DNA from 2 places in the Rhodoferax sp. AJA081-3 genome. Region 2 is predicted to be linked to the other one. Evidence: predicted binding sites of a transcription regulator. Region 2 holds the regulator's gene; the other holds the start of a gene.
What was found. Region 2 encodes HrcA, which represses chaperone genes, less so after heat shock. Its sites were predicted from a motif close to TTAGCACTCNNNNNNNNNGAGTGCTAA; they were not measured.

Region 1 (4,425 bases), 2.2 Mb from region 2:
ACGACGGGTTTCCACGTTCAGTAGGTCGGCTCCCGTTGTGCGGATGGCGTCCATGTACTCCTGGCCTATGCCGCTGAGTGTGAAGTCCTTGCCGGACTGGCGCTTGCCCTCTTTTACCATTTGTACCGTGATGGCGAGTTCCGACAACTTGGTCTCGGTCAGGGTGCGCAACTTCTTCAGCAGCGCGGCCGACTGCGGCTCCTGGCTGTACGCGGCGTCCAACTTTTCGAAGGCTGCGGCAATGTTTTGCAGCGCCGCACGGTAGGGCACCAGGTATTCCTCCTGGCCCGTCAACAAGTAGCCCCGCTGGCCCGACTCCGCGTCCAGCGCGCCTTTGGTGAGGTCGTACAAATGAAGCCGGTTGTCCGCAATGGCGCCCAGCCGCTGCACCAGGACGGCGGCGCGCTGGTTGGAGTCTTCGGAGATCAGCACCATGGCAATAGAGGCGAGCACCAGCAGCAAAATAGCCAACGGATTTCGCTTCACAACAGTGGGTAAATGGGTGTGCATGGGCTGGCCTAGAATGCAAAAAAACCGAATACGGGAGCGCACGAAACACCATGATCCGGATAGCCATCGTTGACGACCATGCCATCGTGCGCGCGGGTCTGCGGCAGTTTTTTGCCGACCATGACGACCTGGACGTGGTGGCTGAAGCGGCCAACGGGCGGCAGGCCCTGGATCTGGTGCGCGACGGCGGGATTGATGTTTTGGTGATGGACCTCTCCATGGGCGAGCAGGGGGGTGTCGAAGCCCTTGTGGCCATCCGCGCGCGCGCGCCCGAGCTGCCGGTGCTGATATTTAGTGCCCTGCCGGAGGCGCATTACGCCACTGCTTTGTTGCAGCAAGGGGCCAGCGGGTACCTGGGAAAGGACTGTGATCCCGAGCATATTGTGAGCGCCATCCGCACCGTGTCGCGCGGCCGCAAATACATCAGCCCCTCGGTTGCCGAGCTGCTGGCGGACACGCTGGCAGGTGGTGGAAGTTTGGAGAAGCCGCCGCATCAAAATTTGTCGCAACGCGAACTGCAGGTGTTTTTGCGGCTTGCGGCGGGTGAGGCGGTGGGCAATATTGCCGAACACATGTCGCTCAGCATCAAGACCGTGAGTACATACCGTGCACGCATCATGGAGAAGCTAGGCCTGGCATCCAATAGCGACCTGACCTATTACGCGCTGAAAAACGGGTTGATCCAGTAGAGGCATTCAGTTGAGTTCGCCGCGCACGCTGTTGCCTGCCTCGCCGCTGGCCAGGCGCTCGCAATACAGCATCAGCGCATCCAGCTCATTGGATTTGTCGAAGACCTTGCGAGCACCGAGCTCGGTGCATTTGCGGCGTATTTCGGGCGTTGCATGGTTGCTCAAAACCACCAAAGTACGGGAAGGCTGTGTACGGTCCGCGGCCCGCAACACGCCCAGGCCGGAGCCCCGTTTCAGGAAAATATCGACGATGACCAGGTCTGCTGCATTGTTCGATTCGGTCAGCCAGTGCACGGCGCTGGCTTCGTCCTCCGCCACACCAACCACCTCAATGGGGGTCATTTCCTCCAGCGCGGCAATCAGACTGTCGCGTATGACGGGGCTATCTTCGACGATGTACGTTTTGAGTCGTTGCATGGGGCGGTGACCATTACCACATGGGAGGCATGGTAGCGCCAATGCATCGGCTTGTCTCGCAACTGTGCAGATCGTCAGGTCTATTTACGCTGTGTAGTACATCGCACAGACAGGTCCGCAGCGTGTGGCCAAACATCGAGGCAAAAAAACACCCCTGGGGGCAATGCCCTTCAGGGGTGTTTTGTCGAATGCGTCTGGGGATCAGGCGTACGCGGCCAAGGTGGTCTTCATCTTCTTCATGGCGGCCACTTCAATCTGGCGGATGCGCTCGGCGCTGACGCCGTACTCGGCGGCCAGTTCGTGCAAGGTCATGCCACCCGAGTTGTCGTCGTTGACCTTGAGCCAACGCTCTTCCACGATGCGGCGGCTGCGGGCGTCCAGGCCTTCCAGGGCTGCGGCAATGCCGTCCGTGGCCAGCACGTCGCGCTGGTGCGCCTCGATCATGGCAACAGGCTCGTGGTTGGTATCGGTCAGGTAGGCAATGGGGCCAAAGGCATCCTCACCGTCGTCTGATGGAGAGGGGTCCAGCAACACGTCGCCACCCGACATGCGGGTTTCCATTTCGATGACCTCTTCAGGCTTGACCTTGAGTTCACGCGCCATGGCATCGATCTGCTCGGGGTTCAGCGTGTCGCGGTGGGTACCCAGGTCGGCCGCGGCGTCTTCACTTTTGAAGCGCTGCTTCATGGACCGCAGGTTGAAGAATAGCTTGCGCTGGGCCTTGGTGGTCGCCACTTTGACCATGCGCCAGTTCTTCAGGATGTATTCGTGGATTTCGGCCTTGATCCAGTGCAGCGCATAACTGACCAAACGCACGCCCTGGTCGGGGTCGAAGCGTTTGACGGCCTTCATCAGGCCCACATTGCCTTCCTGGATCAGGTCGCCGTGGGGCAGGCCGTAACCCAGGTACTGGCGGGATACGGACACCACCAGTCGCAAGTGAGAGAGCACTAACTTACCGGCAGCCTCAACATCGTTGTCAGTCTTGAACTTGCGTGCAAAAGCCTGCTCTTCTTCGAGCGTCAGCATGGGCAGGCGGTTGGCCGCCGAGATATAGGCGTCCAAGTTCCCCAGCGATGGCACAACCGACCAGGGGTTGGCCAGTGCTACGGCTGCGGTGGAAGGTCCAATTTGGTATGACATACCCGAACTCCTTGTGTCTTGATGTCAATATTAGCACTCTCTGTGATCGAGTGCTAATAAAGAAGTTCAATGCCCCCAATACATAAAAGTGGATAGCGGGACATGACGCCTGTCGATTTTCGGAAGGTTTTGAACTTTTTTCACGAAGTTTTGAACTCTTGTTGCGGCCTATTTTGCACATAACTCATTGATTCAATTGAACTAATTGAGAATGAAGCCACGTCTCAGTGCTCGTAATTTCTATGGCTACTTCCAGAAACCGCGAAATATAGATCGGGGTACAAAGTCCCCTTTTCAACCTCCACCGGAAGAAAAACCTAACAAGCGCTGGTGAGTGATCGCCCATAGGTTATTTGGAAACTTCGGTGACGACTGTGTGTCTGCGTACACAATATGCGGAGCCATCCTGCTAACGACCTCTCAGTGAGTTGGTATCGTGAGACGACTCTCAACCCATGGAATCTTCCGATTCAAACAACGGGGTGTTGATTTCCCTCGAAATCTGACCCCCGAGTGGTCAGCTTCCGGTTGGTGGCAACAATCTGGTGTGCCACTGGTAAAACCAATCTAAAAGCCTCTCGTTGCGTCCCACACTAGGCAATCAGTAATTCAGCCCCTACTTTGGTCACTCGAAGTTGATGCGAATTCCGGGTGCTGCAAGTTTTCTTACGTTAGCGCCAATTTGCTTATGATCGACACGTGACAAATAAACAGTGGCTCATTTCTTGGATTGGCAATGCTGATCAACTTGCATCCGAAGAAGCTACCGCGGGCTTGGGTCCGATTGCGACTGCCTTACTTGGAAATATGCGCTACGACCGCGTCTGCCTGTTGACCAATTATGCGCATGAGCGGAGTGCAAAATTTTGTACTTGGCTCGAAGAAAAGAGCGACTACAAAGGTACCCATCGTGATTTAGCTGCTGACGTCGCTGCGGGGCGCTTCCGTGAAGACCTTTTTCACCGACTTGCAGTCGGCATTCTTCGCTTGCCACCCTTGCGCGAACGAAGCGAAGACGTTGACTTGCTTATAGATGTCTTTCTTGATCAGATAAATGCAGACTCACGCGGAAAACCGGAAGTGCAGGAGAAAAATATTTCCGAAAACGCAAGAAAACTTCTCATCTCTCACGCTTGGCCCGGAAATATTCGCGAACTCTATCATTCACTCTTGCGTGCTTCAATCTGGTCTACCAGCGCAGAGATTCAGGCCGAGGATATACAGTCAACGTTGCTTCAAATCCAGAGGCAAAGTGAAAACGTCCTGGGACGCCCCATAACGCAAGGGTTTGATTTACAAGGGCTTTTAGACGAAATATCACGTCACTATATCGATCGAGCGCTCGGACAATCGGGCCACCGAAAGAGCTCCACAGCCAAGTTGTTGGGATTTGCTAACCATCAGACGCTGGGCAACTGGATGAGACGTTTGGGGCTGGAAACGGAAGAGCACAAAGACTAAAAGGAGGCTGGCACGGCTTTCGCAGAACAATAGGCATGACTGCGACGAAAGCCCACCAGATATTGATGCAAGACATCAAATCGCTGAACTTCGAGCCGCTACGAGCGGCTTATCCGGAGCTCGCCAATATGGGCGGCTACGCGGAGCACTACGCGCACACTGACCCGGAAAGTGCACTTGTCAAGCTGCGCAACTTTGCAGAGCG
Region 2 (4,425 bases):
GCCAGCGCCATACGCGACAACTCGCCACCGGACGCTACCTTGCCCACCGGTCTTGGTGTGCTGCCCGCATGGCCTGCGGCCAGAAATCCCACTTCTTCAAGACCACTCTGCATGGGTTGGGCACTGGCCTCCAGCACCACCTGGAACTGGCCGCCTTGCATGCCCAGGCCCTGCATGGCCTGGGTGATGGACTGCGCCAGCAGCGGTGCCGCTTTGGCCCGCGCCTTTGAGAGCAGTTTGGCCTCGGTCAGATAGGCGGCATGGGCCTTCTTCTCGGCGTTTTGCAAACCCTCCAGATCAGAGGCGGCATCCAGTTGTGCCAGCTCGGTGCGCCACGTCGCCAGCAGTGCGGGTAGCTCTTCGGGCGCACGTTTGTAGCGCCGCGCCAGAGACACCCACAGCGACATGCGTTCGTCCAGTTCGGCCAGCCCTTGCGGATCCAGCTCGGTGTGGCGCAGGTAGCCACGCAGCGTGCGCACTGTATCCTCCACCTGGGCCAGGCTGGAAGCCAGCACATCCACCGGATCGGTGAATTGCTTTTCCAGATGCGCCTGGCTCTGCAACTGTTGCAGGGCATTGTTCAGCAGACTGATGGCATTGTTGTCATCGTCTTCCAGCAACTGCAGGGCCGTCTGCGCGGCATCCATCAGGGCCTGTCCGTTGGCTAGGCGGCTGTGGCTGCTTTGCAATTCGTCCCATTCGTCGGGTAGTGGGTTGAGTTTTTCAACCTCGCCAATTTGCCAGGCCAGGCGTTCACGTTCACGCTGCAAGGAGTCTTGTGCCGCCATGGCCTGGGTCAGCGCGGCCTGGGCTTGGCGCCAGTCTTGCCACAGTGTTGTCAGCGTGGCGGTCGATAGCTTGGCATAGGCATCCAGCAGGCCACGTACTGCGTCCGGGCGGGTCAGGCTTTGCCAGGCGTGTTGGCCATGGATATCGAGCAACTGCTCACCCACCGTGCGCAACTGTTGGGCCGTGGCCGGGCTGCCATTGATCCATGCGCGGCTTTTGCCCGCCGTGTCCACGGTGCGGCGCAGCAACAGTGTGTCGCCGTCATTGTCAAACCCGGCCTCTTGCAGCGTGTCGCGCACGCTGGCGGGGGTGTCGAATTCGGCGCTCACGTCGGTGCGGCTGGCGCCTTCGCGGATCACGCCGGTGTCGGCCCGGGCACCGGTGACCAATTGCAAGGCGTCGATCAGGATGGATTTGCCAGCGCCAGTCTCACCGGTCAGCACCGTAAAGCCGCTCTCTAGATCCAATTCCAGCTCGCTGACGATGACGAAATCGCGCAGCACGATGCGTTTAAGTGCCATACGGCCCCCACGCTCGGCACGTTGTGTCCTCGCTGCCCCCCAAGGGGGCGTGCACTTGCTTGAAGCGGTTCTGCGCTGCGTTCATCAGGCAACTCCTTCATTCCAATGTAATTTTTGCCTTAGGGTGTCAAAGTAGGTCCAGCCCTTGGGGTGCAAAAAGCGCACTTGGTACTGCGACCGTGTCACCACAATGCGGTCGCCGTGCATCAGCGTGGCCAGCGACTGCATGTCAAAGTTGGCACTGGCATCGCGCCCGGCCACCAGCTCTATCACCACTTCCGACACATTGGGCAGCACGATGGGCCGGTTCGACAAGGTGTGTGGCGCAATAGGCACCAGCACCCAGCCGGGGATGGACGGGTGGATCAAAGGCCCACCGGCCGACAGCGCATAGGCCGTGCAGCCCGTGGGCGTGGCGATGATCAGGCCGTCGGCCCGCTGGTTGGCGACAAAGTTGCCGTCCACCTCCACCCGCAGCTCGACCATGCCAGCAGTAGCTCCGCGGTTGACCACCACATCGTTCATGGCCAGCGCCGAGAACACACACTGCCCGCCGCGCATCACACGCGCCTGCATCAGGCTGCGGTGGTCTTCCACATACAGGCCTGCCAGCATGGGTTGCAGCGTGGCGTCAAAGTTGTCCAGCGGAATGTCGGTAATGAAGCCTAAGCGGCCCTGGTTGATGCCGATCAGCGGCACACCGTACTGCGCCATCTTGCGGCCAATGCCCAGCATGGTGCCGTCACCCCCCACCACCACACACAGATCGCAGGAGGTGCCGATGGCCGCCACATCCATCGTGGTGTAGTTGTTCAGCCCCATATTGGCCGCTGTGTCGGCCTCCACCACCACCTCGCAGCCCTGGGCCATCAAAAAGTCTGCAATACGCTCCAGCGCCAGCCGCGAGGACGCGCCCGTCGCGCCAGACGACACAGCTTGGAATTTGCCAATCAAGGCGACCTGGCGGAATTGGGACTTCATTCGCAAATTACATCATTAAAATGACTCAATGCTCGATGATCGTTCCAAGTTGTTGCTGAAAGCTCTGGTTGAGCGCTACATAGCCGACGGGCAACCCGTTGGCAGCCGCACCTTGTCCCGGGCCTCGGGCCTGGAGCTGTCGCCGGCGACCATACGCAATGTGATGTCGGACCTGGAGGAGCTGGGCCTGATCGTCAGCCCGCACACATCCGCCGGTCGCATCCCCACGGCGCGCGGTTACCGCATGTTTGTGGACACCATGCTCACCGTGCAGCCCGGCCAGTATGGATCCCACATCCTGGCGCCCGACCAGCCGCAGAAGGTGATCTCCAACGCGGCCAACCTGTTGTCCAATCTATCGCAGTTTGTGGGGGTGGTGATTGCGCCCAAGCGCACCTCGGTCTTCCGACACATCGAATTTTTGCGCCTGTCGGAGCGGCGCCTGCTGGTGATCATCGTGTCGCCCGACGGCGATGTGCAAAACCGCGTCATCTTCACCGAGCAGGACTATTCCCAGGCGCAACTGGTGGAGGCTGCCAATTTCCTGAACAGCCACTACGTGGGCCTGGACATGGAGCACGTGCGCGAACGCCTGAAGGGCGAGGTCGAGTCGCTGCGCACCGAGATTGCCACGCTGATGCAGGCGGCCGTCACTGTCAGCTCGGAAGCCATTAGTGAGACGCAGGACGAGGTCATCATCAGCGGCGAACGCAACCTGCTGTCGGTGTCCGACTTCTCCAGCGACATGGGCAACCTGCGCCGCGCCTTTGAGCTGTTTGAGCAAAAGGCCCAGTTGATGCGCCTGATGGACGTGGCCGGCCAGGCCGAAGGTGTGCGCATCTTTATTGGTGGTGAAAGCCAGGTCGTGCCGTTTGAAGACCTGTCCATCGTCACTAGCCCGTATGAGGTGGACGGCAAGATTGTCGGCACGCTGGGCGTCATCGGCCCCACTCGCATGGCGTACGACCGCATGATCCAGATTGTGGACATCACCTCCAAGCTGGTCAGCAATGCACTGAGCCACAACAAGTAGAACGCAGCTGCCGCCGCTCGGCGGAGTGGTTGCGAGTCAAATCGGCCTATAGCCCCCGTGAAATAAGGCTATGCCGCTATTATTTTGCTAGTGGCAGGCCCCACCAAGCCGCCGAGTAATCGGTACAGGCCAAACAGCAACAGGCATGGCACAACGATGGTTTGCATCAGAAACACCACCATCAAGGTGACCATCCGCTCCGCGGTTCGCTCGGCCATGGCTTGAATGTTCTCGAACCGGGCCTGTGCCCGATCTGCCGATACATCTAGCGCATCAGACAGCTTGTCTTTGGCTGCTACTACCGCATCTTTTGCACCGCCCAGGGCGTCCATGGCGCCCGAGAACAGCCCCTTCCTTTCAGGCGATGCCGCGGGTTTGCTGGCCGTGGAGGCAGGGGCACTTGGCTCGGCCGAGGCGGGTGGATGGCCAGGGCGTGTGGGTGTTGATGCGCCGCCGTTGAGTTTTTTCAACGCCGCGCCCGTCTGGTCAATCACCAGCAGACTGCTCTCGTAATCCGATGCCAAAAATTTCTCAAAGATAAAGGCGCTTCCAATCAAGGTGACCGGCATCACCAGCCGCAGAAAAACCACCACCACAAGCAGACGCGACAGCCATTCGGGTGCCCGATTGATCCAGAAAAGGCTGGCCCACGCCAAGGCCAGTATCGTCACCCCAGCAGACACCGCCCAGCTGGACGCGACGGCCAACAGCAGCTTTTGGATGCCAAACGCCACGCTGGCCGTCAGCATGATGGATGAGAACTGCTCCACCAGGTTATTGATAGGGTCCAGCACCTGCCCCAGTGCCAAGGTGATGCCCACACCCAGGGGTTGCACCACGACCTCGGTCCCCTGTACGACGGAGATGATGGCGTTGAGCGCCCGTGCCGAAGCAAAGCTGACCAGCGACCGTTTGAGCCCGGCGTCCACCTGCGCATTGGCCATGGCACTGATATCTTTGGACCAACTCAACACCACAAACAGCAGAACCAGCGCGACGGTAGCGAGCCGGGAGACGAGCTTTGCGTTGAAGTACGGCCTGCTGGATTCGCGCAAGGTTGGCATGGGCACTCCTGGTGGGGTAGCAGTGATTGTGCAATGC

Region 1: a site for HrcA is predicted at 2,790-2,816, ahead of rpoH (RNA polymerase sigma factor RpoH). Genes of this name have one in related genera too.

Annotation. Positions count from the first base shown of each region.
Region 1 is NZ_CP059068.1:4,188,494-4,192,918, forward strand. It holds gene HZ993_RS19715 (CHASE3 domain-containing protein) at 1-510, opposite strand, end outside; gene HZ993_RS19720 (response regulator transcription factor) at 561-1,199, shown strand; gene HZ993_RS19725 (response regulator transcription factor) at 1,206-1,616, opposite strand; gene rpoH (RNA polymerase sigma factor RpoH) at 1,818-2,759, opposite strand; gene HZ993_RS19735 (hypothetical protein) at 3,459-4,220, shown strand; gene HZ993_RS19740 (type I restriction endonuclease) at 4,256-4,425, shown strand, end outside.
Region 2 is NZ_CP059068.1:2,001,757-2,006,181, reverse strand. It holds gene recN (DNA repair protein RecN) at 1-1,310, opposite strand, end outside; gene HZ993_RS09345 (NAD kinase) at 1,395-2,291, opposite strand; gene hrcA (heat-inducible transcriptional repressor HrcA) at 2,320-3,324, shown strand; gene HZ993_RS09335 (hypothetical protein) at 3,393-4,388, opposite strand.